3 regions of the Kribbella sp. genome follow, and region 3 is predicted to be linked to each of the others. Evidence: riboswitches for the same ligand, from Rfam matches in the RefSeq annotation. Region 3 holds a riboswitch; each other region holds the start of a gene.
What was found. Region 3 has a riboswitch for S-adenosylmethionine ahead of VFG33_RS13000 (aminotransferase class V-fold PLP-dependent enzyme). Riboswitches for the same ligand answer to the same signal wherever they lie in the genome.

Region 1 (4,310 bases), on a different contig from region 3:
GGATGCGGATCGACGGAGACGGGCTGTATCTGGTGGCGGGGCTGGCCCTGCTGCTTGGTGCGGTGTTGCCTCGACTACTACGCCGGTACGCCGTCTCCGCGCCCATCGCCTTCCTCGGCGCCGGTCTACTACTCGGCCTTGCAGTCGACCGCAGTCGCCTCAGCCCACTCGCCGAACCCGCACTGACCGAACACCTCGCCGAACTCACCATCCTCATCGCGCTGATGGGTGTCGGTCTCGCGATCGACCGCCCGATCGGCTGGCGGCGCTGGGCAGTGACCTGGCGGCTGCTCCTGGTCGCCATGCCGGCTTGTATCGCCGCGATCGCCGGCGCGGGGTGGCTGCTCGGCCTTGCCCCGGCAACAGCGCTCCTGCTTGGCGCGGTTCTGGCCCCGACCGACCCCGTGCTCGCGTCCGACGTACAGGTGCAAGGACCGAGCACCGGCGCTGAGGCCGAGCCCGAGGAGGACGACGAGGTTCGCTTCGCGCTCACCTCGGAGGCCGGTCTCAACGACGGGCTCGCCTTCCCGTTCGTCTACGCCGCCGTGTTCGCCGCGACCAAGGGCGCGGTGGGCGACTGGGCGCTGGAGTGGTTCGCATGGGATTTGATCGGCAAGACCGTCATCGGTGTCGCGATCGGTGCCGGTGCCGGCTGGCTGCTCGGCAAGATGGCGTTCTCGGCGCCGCTGTTCAGTTTCCGGCTGGCCGACTCGCGGGAGCCAGTACTAGCCCTGGCGATCACACTCGGGGTCTACGGCCTCACCGAACTGCTGCATGGCTACGGCTTCGTGGCTGTGTTCGTCGCGGCTCTCTCGCTGCGGGCCGCCGAGCGCAGTCACGAGTTCCACGAGGACCTGCACGGTTTCGTCGAGCAGCTGGAACACATCCTGACCTGGGGAATCCTCCTGCTGCTCGGCGTCGCGATCACCGGCGGCCTCCTCGGTCCGCTCACCTTCTCCGGCGTAGCGATCGGCCTCCTCCTCATCCTGGTCGTCCGGCCGCTCACCGCCTGGATCTCCCTGACCAGGACTCCACTCAGACGGTCCGAGCGCTGGGTGACCGCCGCCTTCGGGGTGAGGGGTGTCGGTTCCGTCTACTACCTCGCGTACGCCGGTTCGGACTTCACCACGGACCTCCCCTGGCTCTGGGCAACCGTCGGATTCACCGTCGTCCTGAGCGTCCTCGTCCACGGCGTCGCCGCGACCCCACTGATGCGGATGCTCGACCTCCGCCGGGAGGAGGATTAGTGCCGCTCGGGGTGAGATCGGCTGTCTCGGATAGTGGGAACGGAGGACACGATATGGACCAGATTGGGTAACCTCGACAGTGCTCATCCAGAGGGACTGAGGGATACGGCCCGTTGAAGTCCCGGCAACCCTCCCCGTGGAGACCTCGATTCGGAGGCGCTCGCGGCGGACCGGTGCCAAATCCGTCCCGCGCCGAGATCCGGTGCGGGGAAGATGAGGAGGGAAACTCCGCCATGAGCCTGAGCACCGCGCCAACCACCCACACCATCCGTGAAGGTGCCTTCGGCAACGGTACGCACCTGAGCTGTCGCGCTTGTGGCGCGAAGTCGGAACTCGGCCCGTTCTATGCCTGTATGGAGTGCTTCGGTCCCCTGGAGGTTGGGTACGAGTTCCCCGCCATCACCCGTGAGCAGATCGAAGCCGGACCCAAGAACATCTGGCGCTACCAACCGCTGCTGCCCGTCCCCGTCGACGTGGCCAGCTTCCCGAACACCGAGCCGGGCTACACCCGGTTGATCGACGCCGGCAACCTGGCCCGCGCGCTGGGGCTGCGCAAGCTCTGGGTGAAGGACGACTCGGGCAACCCGACCCACTCCTTCAAGGACCGCGTCGTCGCGTCCGCCCTGAGCGCCACCCGCGAGCTCGGCATGAAGGTCTTCGCCTGCCCCTCCACCGGCAACCTGGCCAACGCCGTCGCCGCCGCGGCCGCGCGGGCCGGGATCCGCTCGGTCGTCTTCATCCCGTACGACCTCGAGCGGCCCAAGATCATCACCACCGCCGTGTACGGCGGGACGCTGGTCGCCGTCGAAGGCAACTATGACGACGTCAACAAGCTCGCCTCGGAGATCGCCGGTGAGGAAGAGGGCTGGGCGTTCGTGAACGTCAACGTCCGCCCGTACTACTCCGAGGGTTCGAAGACGCTGGCCTTCGAGATCGCCGAGCAGCTCGGCTGGCGGATCCCGCAGCAGGTCGTCATCCCGGTCGCCTCGGGTTCGCAGCTGACCAAGATCGACAAGGGTTTCACCGAGCTCGGCAAGCTGGGCCTGGTCGACGCGACCGACTACAAGATCTACGGCGCGCAGGCGACGGGGTGCTCCCCGGTCGCGCAGGCGTTCCGGGACGGCCATGACGTGGTCAAGCCGGTCAAGCCGGACACCATCGCCAAGTCGCTCGCGATCGGTAACCCCGCGGACGGCCCCTACGTGCTGGACGTGGCCCGGCGTACCGGCGGGGTGATCGAGGACGTGTCCGACGAAGAGGTCATCGAGGGCATCCAGTTGCTGGCCCGGACCGAGGGCATCTTCACCGAGACCGCGGGCGGGGTGACGGTCGCGACGCTGAAGAAGCTGATCGAGACCGGTCAGCTCGACCCCGAGGCCGAGACGGTGATCATCAACTCCGGCGACGGGCTGAAGACGCTCGACGCCGTGGCCGACCGGGTCGGCCCCAAGGTGACCATCCCCGCGTCCTACGACGCCTTCGTGAAGGCAGGCCTGCAGTGAGTGTGAGCGTGCGCGTCCCGACCATCCTGCGGCCCTACACCCAGGGGGCGTCCGAGGTCTCCGTCGAGGGATCGACACTGAGCGAGGTGCTGGAGTCGCTCGACACGTCGTACCCGGGCATCAAGGGCCGCGTCCTGGACGAGTCGGGCGAACTGCGCCGCTTCGTCAACGTCTACGTCGACAATGACGACGTCCGCTTCTCCGAAGGCCTGCAGACCTCCATCAAGGACGGCGGCCAGGTCTCCATCATCCCGGCCGTGGCGGGCGGCTAGTTCTCACTGTGTCGTCTGGGTGAGGATGGCCCGATGCGTGCCATTGTCATCGAGCAGTACGGCGTCCTGCCCACGGTGCAGGAAGTTGCCACACCCGAACCGCAGGCCGGTGGTGTCGTCCTCGAGGTCGAGGCCACCGGTCTTTGCCGGAGCGACTGGCACGGCTGGCAGGGGCATGACTCCGACATCGTCCTGCCGCACGTACCGGGTCACGAGCTCGCCGGCACGATCGCCGCGATCGGTCCCGGGGTCACTGGCTGGAAGGTCGGGGATCGCGTCACGGCGCCGTTCATCTGTGCCTGCGGCAACTGCGAGCAATGCCTGCAGGGCAACCAGCAGGTCTGCCCGAACCAACTCCAGCCCGGCTTCAACTATTGGGGTTCCTTCGCCGAGTACGTCGCTCTGCCGTTCGCCGAGGTGAATCTCATTCGCCTGCCGGACACGCTCGACTTCGACACGGCCGCAGGCCTCGGCTGCCGCTTCGCCACGTCGTTCCGCGCTATCCGCCAGGTCGGCCGGGTCACCGCGGACGAGACCGTCGTCATCTTCGGCTGCGGCGGCGTAGGCCTCTCCGCGGTCATGATCGCCGCCGCCCTCGGCGCCCGGGTCATCGCCGTCGATACCAACCCCGAGGCCCTTACCCTCGCTAAGTCGTACGGCGCCGCCGACACCGTCCTCGCGCCCTCGACCGCCGGCGACGAGGTCGTGGATGCGATCCTCGAGCTGACGGGCGGGGGTGCCCAGGTGACGATGGATGCGCTGGGGTCCAACGAGATCGTGCAGAACGCGCTCCGATCGTTGCGGCCGCGCGGGCGACACCTCCAGGTCGGCCTGCTGCCGGGCGGGGTCGAGCTCGACGTGTCCCGCCTGATCGGCCAGGAACTCGAGTGGCTCGGCAGCCATGGCATGCCGGCCCACGCCTATCCCGAAATGCTCGACCTAGTTGCCTCAGGCAACCTACATCCGGCGGACCTGATCACCCGCACGATCACCCTCGACGAGGTCCCCGACGCCCTCGACGCCCTCACCACCGCCACCCCGGCCGGCATCACCGTCATCCACCCCTGACCACCCCCTCTGTGCTGTTACGTCCGAAGAACTGGAGGGCAGGCCCCGCGGTTCTTCGGACGCAAGGAGTTAGCGGGGTGGGGGGAGGCGGGTGAGGAGGGTTTCCAGCATTTCGCGGGTGGTGGCGAAGTAGCTGTTCTCGCGGTGGAGGGCGCGGTGGAAGGCTTCCAGTTCGGCGGAGGAGATGGTGTTCGAGAAGGTGCTGATCTCGGTCAGGTCGA
Region 2 (12,934 bases), on a different contig from region 3:
GGTGGCCAGGATGACCGCACCGAAGAGGCCGTATCCAAGAGCGCTGGATCCGGCCTTCCAGTCGTACTGCGTTGAGAACGCGAGGAAGAGCGAGATCGGGACGCCAGCGCCGATAAAGCCTGCGCCTCCAAGCAGCGATACTCGGTGGCCGACCCTAAGCAATCGGCCACTCTCCTCGGCCACCTGCGGCCCGATGTCGCTTTGAAGCAGACGTAGTCGGGCTGCCGCGCGATCCGTCCAGCGCGCGTGGAACGTAGCCCACGAAGTCAGCATGAACAGGCTGAGCAGGACCCAGGACAAACCGACCGCCGGCGGATCCACCGCCCACCCGTTACGGGCAAAGTCGATCGTGATCCAGCCGAAGTAGATCGCCGATACGACGAAGGCCGTAAGGGCTAGTAGATCCGACATCGTGACAGTGGGGTACCGGCTGTAGGCGATGAGCTCCATCGCTCGTCGGCCCATGTCCTCCCGAAGCGCCTCCTTGGCCTTCTCGGGCAGCGTTTCCACCACGGCCGCGTCGGCTCCAAGGTCTCGGCGGTGTCGGGCCACGCTTCGGATGCTCGGCCCGAGGAGCAGCCCAAGAAGCACCGTTACGACGGGGACGACGTACGGTGCCAGCTCCAGGAAACGACGCATACCTGATCTTCCATGATGTATGTGATCCGCGCCGATCAACTTCGGCGGGAACTCGCCACCCCTAGGGGCGGTCCTCATGCGTCTCGTAGAGGAACGTCCCGAGTGTGGTGGCACTGCCGACCGCGAGCCGCGCGTGTCGCGCAGTAAGGCGGTATCGCGCCTGTGAGACGGACTTTCCGTGCCCGCTCCCGTGGGCATTGCGTAGCTCAGCAGTGCCCTGGACGAGCGACGCGAGGTTCATCAGCATCCGCTTGATGGTTTCCGCTCCGCTCGCCGTCGCGGCGATGTCACTCGGCGTCAGTTGCAAGACCTGCGTCGTCTTGCGGACGAGTGCCGTCAGTTTGTCGTTCTTGCTGTACTGCTCGTTCCGTTCTTCGAGGATCGTCTTGCAGATGCTCTCCACGAACTCCTTCGCCGTGCCGATCGCCAGGTCAGGGTCTGTATCAACGGCACCCTCCATCCGGGTGACCTGCTGCGAGATGTACTCGGCGTCAAGGCGCGCAGCCACTTCATGCGCGAATGCGACACCGAGGCCACCCCCGCTTCCAACGCGCGCCGGAGCGTACACCGGGCGGCCCGAGATCGCCGATTGTGCCTTGAGCATCCAACCGTCTGGCGCCAGTAGGCCGTTTAGATCGGTGACGATCTCTGCCGCCCGATCAGTGTCAGGCTGTACCAGCGGATGCACCACCTGGGCAAGGAAACCCAGCAGGATCTCGTCTGGCCCGCTCGCCAGGTCGAAGCGTGAGTCGGTGAAGATCCAGTCATCCTCCCAGTCGTAGTTGTTCTCGCGATGCTGGACGATGTCGCGCTCGGCCGTCGTGTACCGCGCGTCGGTCGAAGGCAGGGCCTTCAAGTCATACAGGCGGGCTAGGAAGGCGATCTCGCTCAGCCGACCCCACCACGGAACGCCGGCGGTCCGGAGATAGTCGAACAGGTCGCGGCGGGTGATATGACTAATCCGCCTCGACCGATCGGCGGACTCTTCGAATGGGTCGTGGAGGCGTGCCATGTGTGGAGCGTAGGCCGCAGTGCGGTCGACGTAAAACGAGATCGGACGGGCGCCGGCCGGTGGAACGGATGGTTTGCCGGGTCAGCCGACGAGCTGGTCCGGTACCTCGATCGGCGGACGCCCGGAGTGCCGCCGGGTCCACGCAAAACGTGGCATTCACGCCAGTGAGAGTAGCTCGTCGAGCAGGGCCATTCGCGACCTCGCAGCACCATGACCTCGGCCTGCGCTGGCTATGAGTCTGGACCCCGGTGACCTGGCGCCCGACATCCCTGAGAAGACTATCGCCCGACTCAGGCCCATGTTGGCCGACTTGCAAGAGTCCGGGTCGATTTCTGCGTCGATCAGGTACGTGCCGTGGCCCAGACAGCTCAGGCATGCGGTGCGTGGCCACTGGGGTTCCTTGACGCGACCGGCAAGAAGCCTGCCGAGATCTGCGCGGCGCGCCCGTCAGTCAGTCTCGTCGGACTTATTCGCTGACTCGATTGCAGCGAGAAGCTGTCGGTCCTCCCTGCTCAAGCGCCTCGGTTCTTTCGGGATGCCAAGTTCGGTCCGAACCGCTCGTTCAAAGTCAAAACGGACACTCAGAAGATGCTCAGCAGTGGGGAATGCTGCGTCTTCAGGGTCGAACACAACGCACATCTCAAGAACCGTTGCCACTGCCACTGCGGCTTCGCGGGTGCTTGGCGAGCTGAGGAGGTCGATGTCGAGCATGCAGGCGTCTGCCTCGTTCATTGCGAGCACGAACCGTCTGTCGTCTAGGTCCTCCGACTCCGTAGCTCCCGCGTAAATCGAAGAAGCCTGGCGGGCGGACTTACTCAACGCGCGGTATGCGTCAAGTCTCTTCTCGTGCCACCGGCGCCGATCATCCGCCTTCTGTTTCGCGACGTAGAGCCCCAGGAGCACGAACTGAGCGACGACCACGCCGACGAGCGGTACCCAGTTCTCCATCTCGGAAGGCTAGTCGAGAACGCCAGGATTCGCCCGGCCGTACGCCCATCTGTCGACGTTGGTCAACCCGCCTGCTTGGCTCCCTGCCGAGTTGACCTCTTATGGATCAAGGGCGCGCCTCCGGCGCGCCAGGCCGGGCACGCCCTCCGGGGCAGGTGTGGGCGATCTGCTGCACACTTCCGCTATGGCAGATTTTACGCTAGCGAACGCGCTCATGAGTGCTGGCATTGCTGCGCTCACAACCCTTGGCGTCGAGTTTGCCGCGAAGCCTGCCCTCGAGGCTCGCAAGGAGCGGATCCTTCACGGGCACCGGAACCGGAGGGACATAGCGCAAAAGCTGGTGGCACTTGAGACGAAGATAACTGAGGCGCCAGTCCACATCATCACGCGAGGTGTCGGTGATGTGCTTCCGGAGTTGGTTGAAGCCAACGACGCGTTGAGTAGCGATCGGGTATGGATCCGCGCGCATTGCCCACCTGCGATCATCGATCTCTTTGAAGAAGACTATGTCGCCAGGAATGCGTTGTTTTCCGGCACGTTGATATTGCACGCCACGTTCATGCGGAATCCCCTCATGCAGGAGCCGCCTGCAGAACGGCGCGAGCTGGAGCAGTACATGTTGCAGGCAATTTGGGGATCTTGGGGGCACTATCTCGCCAGATCCTCCAACGTCCCTATCCGCTACCTCCGCACATCAAGCGGTCACGTCATCAAGCTACGGAGGTTGGAGGGAGCTGCAAAGGGGGTTCTATCTCGAAGAGTGTCGGTCGATGCTCAGTTGGCAGCTGCAGCGGCAGCAGCAGCCGCGCGAGCAAGTAGCAGCGCGAAGGCACAGGGTGCGGCGTCACAACGTTCGTAGGGTCTCGTGATGAGATCGGCAGCGGCCGGGCATTGAGCGATTAGCGGGCGATTACGAGGGGGCGGCTGGGGCCAAATGGGGTCACTCGGCGGCCACCGGCTTACGGCCAAGGCCAAGTGGCAGGCGGGGTGGAGACCGGTCTTCCAAACTGGTGATGCGGCGTTCGTCTGGAAGCCATCAGTGGGACGGGCAGCTGTGGCGATGGTACCTAGCGCGGCCAGTACTTCGGCGGTTCGCGCCGAGGGTCGGTCATGGTGAATCGCGACTTCAGGCTTGGATCGAGGCCCTTGATTGCGATCAGTCGCTGACTGTCGACGGATTCCAACTCCTGCATGATCAACGGCATCGCGGCCACGATTGCCGCCAGGGCTAGACCGAGTCCGACCAGGCCCCTTCTTCGCTGGCGGAAGGTGACGTGGTGGAACCCGCTCTTCTTGATGGCTGTCATCTCGTTGGAATCGTTCAACTGGTTTCGATCGTTCGTCACGATGACGTCGAACCCCGCGCGGGCGGCATCGGCCAGGACGGACTTGTCTTTCTTCCCTGACCAGTTGAGGCCGTGGATGTGGTCGACCCGATGTGTCGGTAGGAGATGCCTCAGCACTGCGAGTGCCTGGATGGGGACATCCTCATCCAGCAAAACGCGCATCAGGCTGCGTTGCCCCGACGGGCGCTGTATTGCCGCACGTACCTCGCGAACTCAACAGCGTCACTAGCTGCGGATGCGCTAACGGACGGGTAGTACTCGGAGATCGACTCAGGCGGCACGCCATCTTCGACGAGGTCGGCGACGAGCTCGAATGGAACCCTCGTCCCATCGACGACGGGGTGTCCGCCAAGGATCTCGGGGTTGACGGCGATGGCCGGTTCCGGGTGACGCAGGTCTGGAACTGTGACCTGACCGACCGCGAACGGGCGCAGCACGTCAGCCATCACAACAGTCACTTGCTGACCGGGGCGGTGAACAAGGTCAATCGCCTCGACCTCACTCCGGACGAGCACCGCGCTTCTACCGTCGGCCACAAGCCGGTACTGAGACAGGTGCCCTGTCTCGCCAAGGTCCTTTAGGGTGCCTAGCGCGAACCTGACTTTCTGGAGCGAGAGTCGGTTCCGGAGGTAGGCACAGGTGCGCAGCGCAACAACATCGCGGAAGGAGTACAGGATTGGCCGCTCGGCGGAGATCTCCGGTACCAGAACTGGCTGGCCGTTCTCGGCGGCTTTGCGCCAATAGGCGAGCTGACGCACAGTCGCGCCTGACAGTGCGGCCGCCATCTCCGAGCTATACGACACGTGCCCCCCTCTCCCTCTTCCATGTTATCGGAACGCAATGGTTGCTGGCAGATACTACGCGTCGTCCTATGGGCGAAGTCGGATGCGACTTGCAAGCGGCGTGGAGGCCCCCGCGAGGCCGCCGAAGATCCTTGGACAGCCGTCAACGGCCCCCGATCACTGAGCATGATCAGCGCCCAGGATCGGGAGTTGTTGGCGCGGCGAGGCTCACTGGACCCGACTCGCAATGAGCAGGTCGGTCAGCGGCTTGCCAACAAGCTTCCTCGGATCGGACCGACCGACCCTGGACAATCCGTTGGATTGGCGCGTGCGTCCAGGCGTTCAGTGGTCAGCGGTGGACGCTCAGAACTATCCGGCCGGGGCACGTGGGCGCCTCAAAGCGAACGTCGGCAGGGATTGCACTTCTTCATGCCGGGATCTGCAACCGACCTCCGTCGTGGTGTCCGGCGTGTCGGTAGCGTGGAGCCATTCGTGGAGCGAACTGCTCCACACGGATGAGAAAATCGGGCATCGGAGATAGGTTCCTTGCAACGAACCACGCCTGAATACAGCAGATGTGACGGTGACCTTCCTCCTCGTAATGAGAAGGTCATCGGTTCGATTCCGATAGGCGGCTCCACCCAAACCCCCAGGTCAGAGGCCAGTTCCTCCGCCCGGGGGTCTCAGTCGAGGGCCTGTGCGATCTCCCACAGGTTGCCTGCCGGGTCTGCGAAGGCCGCGGTGCGCCTGCCCCACGGGCGGTCGATCGGGCCGTTCAGCAGGGTGACGCCATGCGCCTGTAGCTCCGCGGCGGCCGCGTCAGCGTCGTCGACTCGGACCGTGTAGAGCGCCCGCCCACCGGCAGTCGGCGCGGCGACCGCATTCGGCTCGATCAAGGTGGGTGCTTCGCCGACCGTGATCAGGTTGAGCATCAGGTTGCGGAGCCTGAGCAAGGCCGAGTCGGCGTCCTCGAAGATCACCTCGAGACCGAACACGTCGAGGTAGAACTTCTTGCAAGCCGCTACGTCCTCGACGAACAAAGTGATGACCTCGAGCTCGTCGAGGCCTTTGATCGGGCTGGTCTTCGTCATGCTGCTCTCCTGCTGCGTTGGGGCCGCTCACCGGCCGCGAGTCTTCGATGACGACATCGAGACCCCACGACGGATCTCGACATTCTCGCCAAACTTCTCGGCGTCTGACAGCTCTACTGGGCGAGAACTCATGGCTTCAGCATCCCGAACCGGCGGCATAGTGAGGCGTCGGAGCCAAGCCAAGCGGCTCGGGCAACGGCGCCCCAATCGCGGTAGGGAGCCCGACGCCGCCCAGGCCGAGGCCAACTGATTCGCCGTACTCCGGAAGTTCGCTCCAGCACGCTGCTGGGGCGGGCTTCTGTTTGCAGCAACCTGCAACTTTGTTGCCATTCGCAAGTCTCATGCTGAAGAATGCGCTGGCTGGGCCGTGGGGGAACATGGCCCTCTTCTTGTGTGGGGACCTCGATGAAGCGCGTTTCTGTACCTCTGCTTGCCGGTGCGCTGCTCACCGCCATGCCGACCACCGCGGCCTCCTCACCGTCATCCGAGAGGCAATCCGCATGAAGAAGCTCCCTGTCCTTGCCCTGGCCGGTGGTCTGGCGCTCTCCGGAGCCATCACGACCACCGCCTCGGCCGCCGAACCGGCGCCGACCAACGTCTCCGTCCAGTGGGCCGACGACGACCTCACGACGGTGCGGCTGAGCTGGGACGAGACGTCGCCGCAGCCGAACGAGATCGTGCTGTACAACAACCAGGACACCCCGCTCAGGCAGACCTGGATCCCGGCCGACGCCCCGAACCAGCTGGACGTCCCGAAGTCGACGATCGACGCGGGGTACACCAATCTGCAGTTCGCGGTCGCCGTCGGCACCCAGGGCGACCGGACTAGTCCGTTGACCGGCTCACCGCGCTTCGACTCGAGCCTCCCCGGCGCCCCTGAACTGGTCGTCGCGATCCCGTCGGGCACCAGCACGCTGAGCGCCGAGTGGAAGGCCGGCCCGGACCCCGCGGACCTGACCCCCAACGATCCGCTGGACCGGACTCTGCCGCCGCTTTTCTCGGCGAGCTACACCGTCGGTGACCAGCCGCCGTTCCCTGTCGGCCCGCTCGAGCAGAGCGGCACCCGGACTGCCTTCACCGCCGACACCCCCGCCTTCACCTTCTCCGTTGCCGACCGCAACGAATGGGGCCAGACGACCGCCAAGCTCGTCGACGCCGCCGCCAGCGCGCCCACGCTGAACGTGCCGCCGTGGGTCGTCTACGACAACCTGCTCGACCTCACCGGCAAGCTGGTGGGCACCGATGCCCGCACCGTGAACCTCCAGGCCCGCAACAGCCCGACCAGCCCCTGGTACGTCGTCACATCGCGCCTGAACACCACCGGCTCGTACATGTACACCTTCCAGCACACGCCGTCCCGCCAGTACCGCGTCGAGGTCCCGAACCGGTCCTCGGGCAACCGCGTCTGGTACGGCGGCTACAGCCCCATCGGCACGAACAACGTCCAGCACAAGGTGAACGCCTCGTTCCCCACCCCGACCGTCAAGCGCGGCGAGACAGCCCGGGCGACGCTCGGCGTCCTCCCCGGCCACAACGGCACGGCCACCCTCCAGCGCTACGTCGGAACGGCGTGGACCACGGTCGGCGCGGTCCAGTTCACCAACGGCCTCGGCAACGGCTACGTCCGCAGCACCACCCCCGGCCGCGTCTCCTACCGCTACTACGTGCCCACCGCAACAGTCGCCGGCGGCACCTACCAGGCGGCGTACTCCCCGACCTTCGTCCTCACCACGACCTGATACGGATTCCATGAAGATCATCTCCGCCCTGGCTGTTGCCGCTGGCTTGACCGCCTCCCTGCTCACCGCGCTTCCGGCGTACGCCGTCGATGAAGCGCCGACCAACCTCAAGCTCAGCTGGAAAGCCCCCGGGTCCGAGTCGATCGTGGTGAGCTGGGACGAGGCCACGCCGGTCTCGAACGTGATCTCGCTGCGCAAGCGCGGGGAGACCGCTGTGTACAAGACCTGGACCACGACCGCCGATCAACCGAACTCGGTCGAGATCTGGAACGCCTGGCCCTCCGACTACGGTCAGAGGGTCGGGCGGGACGCACCGCTGGAGTTCGTCGTGTCCGCGGGCTCGCTCGGCCCGGAGGCGGCGTCGGCGGGTTTCGACGCGAACACCCCGCAGGTCCCGCAGCGGGTCTCCTCGACGCTGGCCGCCTCCGGCGCGATGACCGTGAAGTGGAGGTCGCCGACTTGGACCGACACCACACCGAACGACCCGCTGGACCTGAATCTGCCGGTGACGTTCCAGGTGACCTACGACCCCGCCAACTCGAGCTACTACGACGTCAAGATTGGTGGTCGGACCACAGCCACGCAGGTGACCTACACACTGCGGTCGGCGTACTCGCTGGCCGTGACCGCGTACAACGAATGGCACGACGTCACCACCAACAACATGCTGAGCGCCTACGGGACCAGCGTGACCGCGAAGGTCCCGGCCTGGGCGGTCTACAACCGCCAGTCGGCGGTGACCGGGACCTACACCCCGGCCTACGAGCAGCGACAGATCGTGCTGCAGGCCCGCAACACTTCGTCCAGCGCGTGGTACACGGTCAGTTCGGCCAAGTTCAGCAACGGCAAGTTCTCGTTCCCGTTCGGTACCGGGGGAAGCCGTCAGTACCGGGTCGTAGCGCCGGCGACCTGGTACGGCTCGTCGCTTGCCTACCAGGCGATCACCCCGACGACGTCGTCCACCACCCAGCTCGACGTGTTCGGCTTCTTCACCTCGCCGCAGGTCGGCACCTACGACCGGAACACTGCCGGCGTCTACATCTACCCGCAGGCGAACACGACCGCCACGCTGCAGCGCTGGACCGGCAACACCTGGACGACGGTCGGCCCGGTGCAGGTGAAGAACGGCACCGGCAAGGGCTACATCATCGCGCCCAAGGCCGGCCGGACGGCGTACCGGTACTACGTCCCCGCCACCATGTACGGCGGCGCCCGGTTCGCTGCGGCCTACACCAACACAATCGTGAACAACGTGATCCCGGGGATGGCCGGCCCGTGCCTGCCTTCGCAGGGCTGTACCTACTTGACCGGTCCTCACTGAAAGGCGTTGCTGTGCGCAAGAAGTGGACACCCCGTACCGTCGCGGCCTAGCCCGGCCGGCGTTTCGCCGCAGTTGGTGGCCGGAGGCAAGGTCACCCAGCTCGCCGACCCGCCGGATACGGCGAGGGAGCGGAGCTCAAGAACGTACTTGTAGATGGTGGCGCGGCTGACGCCGAGCAGCTTGGCGATCGAGGACACAGTGGCAGTACAGGTCCATCGTCATGGCCGCGGTGCAGGTGTGGCGTCTTGACCGATGCTGACGATAGGGCTCCGTTAGTGTTTCCGGCCTTCGCGCCATGCTCTCCGGTCGCGTGCTATCTGTGGAGATTCAGTGGCGATTGAAGGGGATACGGTGCGCGGGCCGATAGCGATTGTGGTTCTCGTAATCTGTGCTCTGATCGGTGTCGGCGGGGCACTGTTGGTCGTTCCGAAACGGATGACGAGGTTGCTCAACGACGCCTTCGTGATCGTCCCGAAGGTCGAGGGCGGTACCCGCTGGTGAGGCAGGCGATCGCGATGGCGGTCGGTGTGTTGCTGATCAGCTACGGGGTGATGATCGGCTGGGACTTCTTCGTGGCGGCGCGCTTCTTCGTGGACCCTGGATCGCGATGAGCCATCACAAGGTCAGAGGCGCAGCCGTGCCGCTGACGCCTGCCCCTACGAAGACCGGGATGTAGACGCCGGTCGGCCCTTGCGCCGCCGATCCAGACACACGCAGCCGTGCCACCAGGTCGTGGACCCGGAACACCAGCCAGCCCAGAGCTGCGCACTGGCACATCGTCCGGCGCAAGCGACCAACCGTCCCTCGATGACCCGTCAGGCAGGCCGATAGCTGAAGGATTCCGCCCGTTGAGGGAGCGGAAGTAGCGCCTCCGATACAGGTGCTGGGCGAGGAGCGTCACTGGGTAGGCGGCTCGCCAGAGTCCGCTCGCGGGTCGGGTCAGGGAGCGGATCGTCAGCCACACCGACCCGTCCGTTCGGCGATCCACAAGGAACGCCTCCGCCCCTCTCACCGGATGGCCTGCAAGCGTGCCGTAGGCGAATCATGAAATCCGGCCGAACCCGCCTGAAGATTGCCGCCGATCAAGGTCAGGCCTGACCCGTCATAGGTCAACATCCGCTCCGACAACACCGGTCGAGCCCTCAACATCATGGATACATGATGCGCAGAGAGCCCTGAACAGCCATCAACGGCTGTCGACTACTGGGCCCGCCCGACTCCGTCAAGGGAACCGTCGTACGCACCGCTGATCAGTCCCGGCGACCCTTCAGCCGGCGGCTAACCGCACGCTCGGCCTCCCGGGTCGCCTCGCGCTCGGCGAGCGCGTACCGCTTGTCCCAGGTCTTCTTGCCGCGGGCCAGGGCGATCTCGACCTTCGCCCGACCGTCCTTGAAGTAGAGGGTCACCGGGACGATCGTCAGCCCGCTCTCGTTGACCTTGCGCTCGATCTTGTCGATCTGGGCACGATGTAGCAGCAGTTTCCGCTTGCGGCGTGAGCCGTCGTTGAACCAGCGGGCCTGGGAGTACTGCGGGATGTGTACGCCGTGCAGCCAGATCTCCCGGTCCTCGACAGTGGCGAAGCCGCCGACCAGAGACGCCCGCCCGGCACGGAGCGCCTTCACCTCCATACCCTGCAACACGATCCCCGCCTCCCAGGACTCGCCCAGATGGTAGTCATGGGCAGCCTTGCGGTTGCGCGCGACCACGGGGTTGGCCTCAGTCTTCTTCACACCTTGATTCTGCCCCGACAACCCGACCAGCGCTCAGTCTGACTATCCAGGATCGCGATCAACTCGCTCTGCCAGGCGACTTCATCTGGATCGTTGCGACTGATGCGATCGAGGAGTCTGTCCGAGCGTCATCTCGCATCTCGCATCTCGTGTCCGCAAAGTCACACATGCCACTGCCTCGATCAAACGCTTCGTGGTCGCCTGGGATGTACCTGCGGGTCTGGGTCGATTAACGCGATTCCGCACCGGCCTCGGTGGTGCTAGCGTTTCGGTACAGGTCATGAGTGCCAGTGCGAAGCCCCGGCTTGCTGGTCGGCAACCCTCCGGTTTGCGGGTGGGGTGCTCCGGGTGAGGACCAGGCTCGGCACACGGGTGTTGAGCAAGCCGCGCACTGGAGGATTCATGCCGCTCGTCCCCGATCACGTAAGAGCCCGGTTTCCCAGCGGCCGATGCTCCTGGACAGGGGTGTTCTGATGACGTCTCTGCGGTTCCGTTCGGCGGGAGTCGATGACGCCGAGCAGATCGCGATGCTGCACGCTGACAGTTGGCGCAGGCACTATCGCGGTGCCTACGCTGACTCGTTCCTCGATGGCGACATCGCTGCCGACCGACGCGCGGTCTGGTCAGCGCGGCTAGCCTCACCCACCGACACTGGCACCGTGCTCGCCGAGCACGATGAGCGGCTGGTGGGCTTTGTCCACGTCGCGTTCGATGACGACCCGAGGTGGGGCAGCCTTGTCGACAACCTGCACGTCCACCACAGCCAGCGCCGTACAGGCATCGGCACCGAGCTTCTAGCCCGCGCCGCACGAGCCGTCACCGAACGGGCGACAGGCAACGCGTTGTACCTGTGGGTGTTGAAGCAGAACACCGCAGCGCAGCAGTTCTACCTCGTGTCGGGAGCCAGTTGCGTGGAGACGGCAACCGTCCCACCGCCCGGCGGAGACCCAACCCGCCTGAACGGCAGTCCCAGCTGCCTACGCATGGTCTGGCCCGACGCCTCCCGCCTAAGCCACTCCGCCGACGATCGCTGAGTCCCGGCTTCCGGCGTCAGCCAGCTGATGTGACCGCGGAACGGCAAGGGACCATCGAGACGTATCCCCGCAGTCTGCCTCACCGGTCGTCGCGCTCAGGAGCCTCGGCCGGCGGCCCCTCATCATTTCTCGACAAGAGGAACCATTCGGCGACGGGCCACCAGTGCCGGGTACTGAGTTCGACCCGTCCCCTCGACAGGGGTACCCAATGCCCCGGAGCGATTGGTTCGTGAGTTGAGGTCGCCGTGAAGACCGGAACATGGGCGTAGGGCGTGGGGTATTGGTAGGTCTCGTCGGGGGTGGGCACAACGTTGCGGACGTATCCCACGCAGCGCGTTGGCACCAGTCGACCAAAGAGGTCCTGGCTCAGGTCATCAAGTCCCACGGTCGAAGCGGTCCAGCCGTTGTCTCCTCCAAGGAACCGAGTCGGTAGGTCAAGCCCTTTCGTTACCTCGACGCAGAAGATCTCAGGCTCGCGACCAGCAACAACTCGAGTCAGCAGGAACCGAACGATGATCACTGGCTCCGGGCTTGCGGTGGAGTCGCACGCCCATACTTCTGCAGTGCTTCCGGGCGGTAGCCACGATGCGTCGGCAGTGCTTGCAACGAGTCGATCGCTGAAGGGCATCCCCGGATCCTACGGATCAGGAAGGTACGAGCAGGCGGCTGATTGCCTGGGAGATCGGGGTACGGGGCAGGTTGGGGAACTCGGCGCGCAAGGCGTCGTCGTGGCGGGTCGGCAGGTTGTCCATTGCTAATGCCGCGCGTGCTTGGCGGCCTAGTGCGGGGCGGACTCGGCCGATCGTGTTCGCCATCAGGTGCAGGATCGGGCGTGGTACTCGGCGGGGGTTACCGGGCCATCCTTGGTGCGCCATCACGAGTTTCGCGAGGTCCATCAGCGCGATCGGCTCGGGGCCGCAGATCTCCAGGACCCGGTTTCGTAGGGAGTCGTCGAGTACTGCCTGTTCGGTGAGCGCGGCCACGTCGTCGACGCTTACCCAGGAGACCGGGGCAGTGCCACGTCCGAAGATCAAGGGCCTGCCGGACGCGCCGGCTGTCTGAGTCAGGATGTCCGCCCAGGTCTCGACATACGCGTCTGATCTGACGATCGTCCACTTGCACGACCCGGCTCGCAGGCGCTGCTCGGCGGCGCACTTCATCCGGAAAAGTTCCATCGGGCTGTCGGCCGCGACGCCGACCGCCGAGACCAGTACGAACGAGGCCCCCCGTGCCTCCGCTGCCTCGATGAGGTTGATGTTGCCGTCCCGGTCAACGCTCTCCGGGGTGACGTC
Region 3 (5,530 bases):
TCGCCGGTCCGGTGAACGCGGGGACCTTCGGGCCGAACCCGATGGACTCCACCTTCGGCCCGAAGGTCGAGTTCGTGAAGGCGGCGGACTTCCCGAACCAGCCGCCGAGCGGCGGCAACCAGTTCTTCGGCCATGTCGCGATCGACCCGCGCAGCGAGGTCTTCACCGCCTCCCTGCGCGACCTGTACGGCAAGATCCTCTGGACCAAGGACCTGCACCCGGCCTCTTAAGTGCACGCCCTGCCCAGTCGCTGTACAGGCTAGAAACCCCCAACCACCGCGCCGCAAGCCCGCCTGATCATTCGCCCCCTTTTCACCATCGAGGATCGCCGTCACTGTGGGCAGTTGGCGAGGGTGAAAAGGGGGCGAATGATCAGGCGAGCTCTCGCCTGCACCCTGAGGTTGTTTTGCCCGTGGCGACTACGTTGTGCCCATGACCGCCGCTGAGTACCCGGACAGCCGTCGCGACGATCTGGTCGAGACGCTGCACGGACGAGAGATCGCCGACCCGTACCGCTGGCTGGAGGATGCCGACTCCGCTGAGACCAAGGACTGGGTCCGCCGCCAGAACGAGGGCACCGAGGCAGAGCTCTCGACCTACCCCGAGCGGGCCTGGTTCCAGCGCACGATGTCGGCCATCCTGGCCCGTCCGCGGGCAGGCGTTCCTGCCCAGGAGTCCGGCTGGTTCTTCGTCGGCCGCAACGATGGCACCCAGGCCCAGGACGTCATCTACGTCGCGGAGTCGCTGGAGCAGTTGCTGGATGGCGGCCGGGTACTGATCGACCCGAACACGCTGTCCGCCGACGGCACCGACTCGCTCGGCAGCTACACCGTCAGTCCCGACGGCCGGTACTTCGCTTATGCCATCAACGAGAGCGGCAGCGACTGGCTTACCTTCCGGCTGCTGGACATTGCCACGGGCGCGGAGCTCGACGACGTGGTCACCGAGGCCAAGTTCTGTGTAGCCACATGGCTGCCGGACTCCTCGGCGTACCTGTATCTGCACTTCCCCGCCGGTGGGCGGAGCGAGGGCACGGAGACCAAGCCGTTGAGCGGCGCCCAGCTCAAGTTGCACCGGCTCGGCAGGCCGCAGTCCGAGGACGAACTGATCGTCACCTTCCCGGACGACGACCGGCTGTTCATCGGGCCCGAGGTCACCGACGACGACCGGTACGTGGTGGTGCACCTGACCCAGGGCACCGACCGCGACACCCGCCTGTGGGTCTACCCGATCGTCGATACCGGGCTGGGGGAGCCGATCAAGCTGATCGACGAGTTCGAGGCGGAGCACCACTTCGTCCGGATGGCCGGCGATCGCCTGGTACTGCGCACCACCCGCGACGCCCCGCGCGGCCGAGTGGTCAGCTGCGGCCTCGACGGCACGTTCACCGACCTGATCCCCGAGGGCGCGGGCGCGTTGCAGACCGTCTTCGGTACGTCGGCCGGCCTCGCCACGCTGGCGCTGATCGACGCGCAGCCGGTCCTGACCTTGTACGACCTCGATGGCGGCAACGCCAGGCCGGTACCGCTTCCCGGCGGCGGAGTGGTCGACGTGTCCGCGAGCACCAAGCACGACGAGCTCTTCATCGGCCTCTCCTCGACCACCGAACCGACCCTCTCGTACGTCGTGTCCGCCGCCTCTGGGGAATCCCGCGCGCTACCGGAACTGGTCGCCGGCGGGGCGGGCGGGTTCACCTCGCCGGAGATCACGGTGTCCCGGCGGATCGCGCCGGGCCGCGAGGTGCCGTACTTCCTGATCAGCCGGGCCGACCTGGACTTCGAGCAGCCCCGGCCGACCCTGATGTACGGATACGGCGGTTTCCACATCCCGATCCTGCCGGATTACAAGCCGGGCTGGCCTGCGTGGCTTGCGGCCGGGGGAGTGCTGGTGATCACCAACCTGCGGGGCGGCGGTGAGTACGGCAGCGCGTGGCACGACGAGGGCCGGCTGAAGAACAAGCAGAACGTGTTCGACGACTTCATCGCCGTGGCCGAGCACCTGCAGGAGAACAAGGTGACGACCCCGCAGCAGCTGGCGATCCACGGCCGCAGCAACGGTGGGCTGCTGGTCGGCGCGGTGATGACGCAGCGGCCGGACCTCTTCGCGGTGGCGCTGCCGGGGGTCGGCGTGATGGACATGCTGCGCTTCCATCTCTTCACCGTCGGAGCCGCCTGGGCCTCGGACTTCGGGCTGCCCGACGACCCCGACCAGTTCGAGGACCTGCTGGCCTACTCCCCGCTGCACAACCTGCGGCCCGGTACGTCGTACCCGGCGACGCTGGTGGTCACCGGTGATCACGACGACCGCGTGGTCCCGCTCCACAGCCACAAGTTCATGGCGAGCCTGCAACACGTTCAGGCCGGTGCATCGCCGGTCCTGACCCGCATCGAGGTCAACACCGGCCACGGTTTCGGCAAACCCGCCGCCATGGTCGCCTCCGAATGGGCCGACCTCCTGGCGTTCGCCGCTCACCACACAGGGCTGAACCCTGTGGGCTGAGGTTCACCAGATGTGAGGGGCCTCGAGGTCGCGGGGGTCGTTGGCGGGCTGGCAGCCGTGGGTGGACTCCTCGTACTCCGAGGTGAGGCCGTTGGTGGCCAGGGTGCGGACTGCGGCGACCAGGCGGTCGACGTGTTCGCGCGTAGTACCGAGGCCAAGGCTGGCGCGGATGGCGGTGCCGTGCTCGGGGGAGTCTGCGAGCAGGCGGCCGACCAGCGGGTGCGCGCAGAACTTGCCGTCCCGCACGCCGATGCCGTACTCCGCTGACAGCGCCGCGGAGGCAAGGGTCGAGCTCAAGCCCTCGATGGTGAAGCAGACCGTGCCGACGCGGTCCGCCTCTTCGCCGAACAGCGAGTAGGTGTTCACGCCGGGGAGCTGGGCCAGTCCGGTGCGGAGCCGGGCAAGCAGGCTGCGCTCGTGCTGCTCGATCGCCTCGCGGTGCTTGGTGATCGCTGCACACGCCGCGGCCAGGGCGATCGCGCCGATGACGTTGGGGGAGCCACCCTCGTGCCGGGCGGGGCCCTGGTTCCACACGGTCTCGTCGCCGGTGACAGAGGCGGTTGCGCCGCCGCCGTAGAGGTACGGGTCAGCTGCGTTGAGCCAGTCGGCGCGGCCGATCAGCGCGCCCGCGCCGTACGGGGCGTAGAGCTTGTGGCCCGACAGGGCGACCCAGTCGACGTTCAGTTGGGCGATGTCGACCACGCGGTGCGGTGCGAGTTGTGCGGCGTCCAGGCAGACGCGGGCGCCGTGAGCCTTGGCTACTGCGGCGATCTCGGCGATCGGGAAGATCTCGCCGGTCACGTTGGAGGCGCCGGTGACTACGACCAGGCGCGGTCCCTCCGGTGCGGTGCGCAGTGCGTCGGCGACTGCCGTGACTGCGGCTGTGGTCGACGTCGGCGCGGCCAGACGGATGGTGCGCTCGGTCGGCCAGGGGAGTAGGGCAGCGTGGTGCTCGGACTCGAACACGATCACCGTGGCGTCGGCCGGTACCGCGCGGGCCAGGAGGTTCAGGGCGTCGGTGGTCTGCCGGGTGAAGATCACCTGGTCATCCGTGCTGGCGCCGACGAAGGTGTGCACCTCGCGGCGGGCCCGCTCGTACCACTGGGTGGTGATCCGGGACGCGTACCCGTTGCCGCGATGCACCGACGCGTACGACGGCAGCGCGGCCTCGACGGCAGCTCGCACCGACTCCAGACAGGGCGCGCTGGCTCCATGGTCGAAGTTCGCGTAGTCCGTCACCCGGCCGTCGGCCAGCGGCACCAACAGGTCCGACCCGACCGTGGCGGGGATGTTGCCGGTGGTGAGCCGGGCGATGGTCGGCCGAGCGGTGCTCGTGTTGGCAGGCTCGAGGATGGAGAGGATCGACATGGTTTGCTCCCGGTGGTCCGCGCTTGCCGATCGGGGTGTTCCGAACGGCCGGGTCCTCACCCGGGGCACCCCACCGCGGAGGAGGGTTGCCGGCCAGCGAGCCGGGGCTTGACGCTGACACTCATGACCTGCTGAAGACGGTAACCAAAGGCCCGGTAGATGCGCCAGCAGCAATCCCACTTCGTGAGACTCCGCTACACATCCTGAGACAGGCAACCATTTGCAGGCGGGAGCGCGTCCTAGTCGCCAGGTGCGGTCTCGGGAGGGGGTGGTCCGGATGTGGTGGAGCAGGGCAAAGTGCCCGGTGCGGTCGGAGGAACAGCTCTGGATCGAAGAGTCGCTGGACTGGTTCGTCTCCGAGTTCGGTGACGCGGTACTGCGGGGGCCGGTCGCGCTGCCGGAGATCTCCTTCTTCCCAGCGGACTACGCGGGCACCGAGGACGACGTACGGGCTGTCTTCGAGACTGTTTGCACGCGGCTGGGGGTGCCGGCCGATCGGGTGCTGCTCGAGTTCGAGCCCGAGGAGGGTGAGGAGCTGCTGGATTCCGTCTCGCTGGAGTATCGGCATCGGCGGGCGGCGGGACATTGGCAGACCCGCGACGGGCTGACCGTCATCACTGTGCACCTGGGGCAGGCGCGGGAGCCGGTCGGGCTGGTGGCGACGATCGCGCACGAACTCGGCCACGAACGGTTGCTGGGCGAGGAGCGGATCGATCGGGAGCGGCGGGACGGTGAGCCGCTGACCGATCTGTTCACGGTGTTCTTCGGGATGGGCGTCTTCAACGCGAACGCTGCCTTCGAGTTCCGCCAGTCGGACCGGAGCTATCAGACCAGCCGGCTCGGCTACCTCACCGAGCCGATGTACGGCTACGCGCTGGCCCGCTACGCCTGGCTCCGAGGCGAGACCGCCCCTGCCTGGGTGACCCACCTCGACACGAATCCCCGCACCTACCTGAAGCAAGGCCTCAAGTATTTGTACGCCGAGTGATCCAGCGGGACCTGTTGTCCGGCACCAGCGGCGGTGATGATGACGGCATGATTGGAAGACTTCACCATGTGGCGATCGACTGCCCTGATCCCGCGGTGCTTGCGCGGTTCTACTCGGAACTCACCGGCCTGCCGATCACGTACGAGAGTGAGGACTGGGTGGTGGTCGCCGCGAACAGCAGCAGTTCCGGGCTGGCTTTCCAACTCGCTCCGGACCACCAGAGACCTCGGTGGCCCGATCCGGCCCACCCGCAGCAGTTCCATCTCGACGTGATGGTCGACGACGTGGCAGCGGCCGAACCTGCTGTCCTGGCTCTGGGCGCTCGCAAACTGTCCGGCAATGTCTTCGAGGACCCAGCCGGTCATCCGTTCTGCATCATCCCCAGGCCAGGGTGGGCCCCGCCTGTCCAGGCTGCCGCAGTTGGTCCTGTGACCCCGGGGCGGTGATGATGCTGCGATGACTTGGACTGCACCTGAGGTGGAACGGCCCGACGGTTCGCTCGTGGCGCCGGAGCGCGAACTGTTGGCGGGGTGGCTGGACTTCTACCGGGCCACGTTGCTGCACAAGTGCAGCGGGCTGGCCGCCGAGCAGTTGGCCCAGCGGCCGTCCCCGCCGTCGAACCTGTCGTTGCTCGGGTTGATCCGGCATCTCACCAAGGTGGAGCGGATCTGGTTC

Region 1: it holds a riboswitch for S-adenosylmethionine, as region 3 does, so the genes downstream of both, thrC (threonine synthase) here and VFG33_RS13000 (aminotransferase class V-fold PLP-dependent enzyme) in region 3, are expected to answer to the same signal.
Region 2: it holds a riboswitch for S-adenosylmethionine, as region 3 does, so the genes downstream of both, VFG33_RS10785 (GNAT family N-acetyltransferase) here and VFG33_RS13000 (aminotransferase class V-fold PLP-dependent enzyme) in region 3, are expected to answer to the same signal.

Annotation. Positions count from the first base shown of each region.
Region 1 is NZ_DASRXP010000036.1:21-4,330, reverse strand. It holds gene VFG33_RS01810 (cation:proton antiporter) at 3-1,247, shown strand; SAM riboswitch class I at 1,328-1,467, shown strand; gene thrC (threonine synthase) at 1,481-2,749, shown strand; gene VFG33_RS01800 (ubiquitin-like small modifier protein 1) at 2,746-3,021, shown strand; gene VFG33_RS01795 (zinc-dependent alcohol dehydrogenase family protein) at 3,055-4,089, shown strand.
Region 2 is NZ_DASRXP010000214.1:4,345-17,278, forward strand. It holds gene VFG33_RS10730 (hypothetical protein) at 1-639, opposite strand, end outside; gene VFG33_RS10735 (abortive infection family protein) at 701-1,651, opposite strand; gene VFG33_RS10740 (hypothetical protein) at 2,099-2,599, opposite strand; gene VFG33_RS10745 (hypothetical protein) at 2,784-3,458, shown strand; gene VFG33_RS10750 (DUF5615 family PIN-like protein) at 3,667-4,107, opposite strand; gene VFG33_RS10755 (DUF433 domain-containing protein) at 4,107-4,730, opposite strand; gene VFG33_RS10760 (VOC family protein) at 5,411-5,818, opposite strand; gene VFG33_RS10765 (hypothetical protein) at 6,319-7,557, shown strand; gene VFG33_RS10770 (hypothetical protein) at 7,568-8,878, shown strand; gene VFG33_RS10775 (HTH domain-containing protein) at 8,872-9,075, opposite strand; partial or broken gene VFG33_RS41245 (DUF1990 family protein) at 9,747-9,908, opposite strand; gene smpB (SsrA-binding protein SmpB) at 10,129-10,608, opposite strand; SAM riboswitch class IV at 10,885-11,000, shown strand; gene VFG33_RS10785 (GNAT family N-acetyltransferase) at 11,082-11,642, shown strand; gene VFG33_RS10790 (SDR family oxidoreductase) at 12,287-12,934, opposite strand, start outside.
Region 3 is NZ_DASRXP010000260.1:218-5,747, forward strand. It holds partial or broken gene VFG33_RS12990 (alkaline phosphatase D family protein) at 1-230, shown strand, start outside; gene VFG33_RS12995 (prolyl oligopeptidase family serine peptidase) at 433-2,499, shown strand; gene VFG33_RS13000 (aminotransferase class V-fold PLP-dependent enzyme) at 2,503-3,867, opposite strand; SAM riboswitch class IV at 3,882-3,996, opposite strand; gene VFG33_RS13005 (hypothetical protein) at 4,172-4,855, shown strand; gene VFG33_RS13010 (VOC family protein) at 4,903-5,301, shown strand; gene VFG33_RS13015 (DinB family protein) at 5,312-5,530, shown strand, end outside.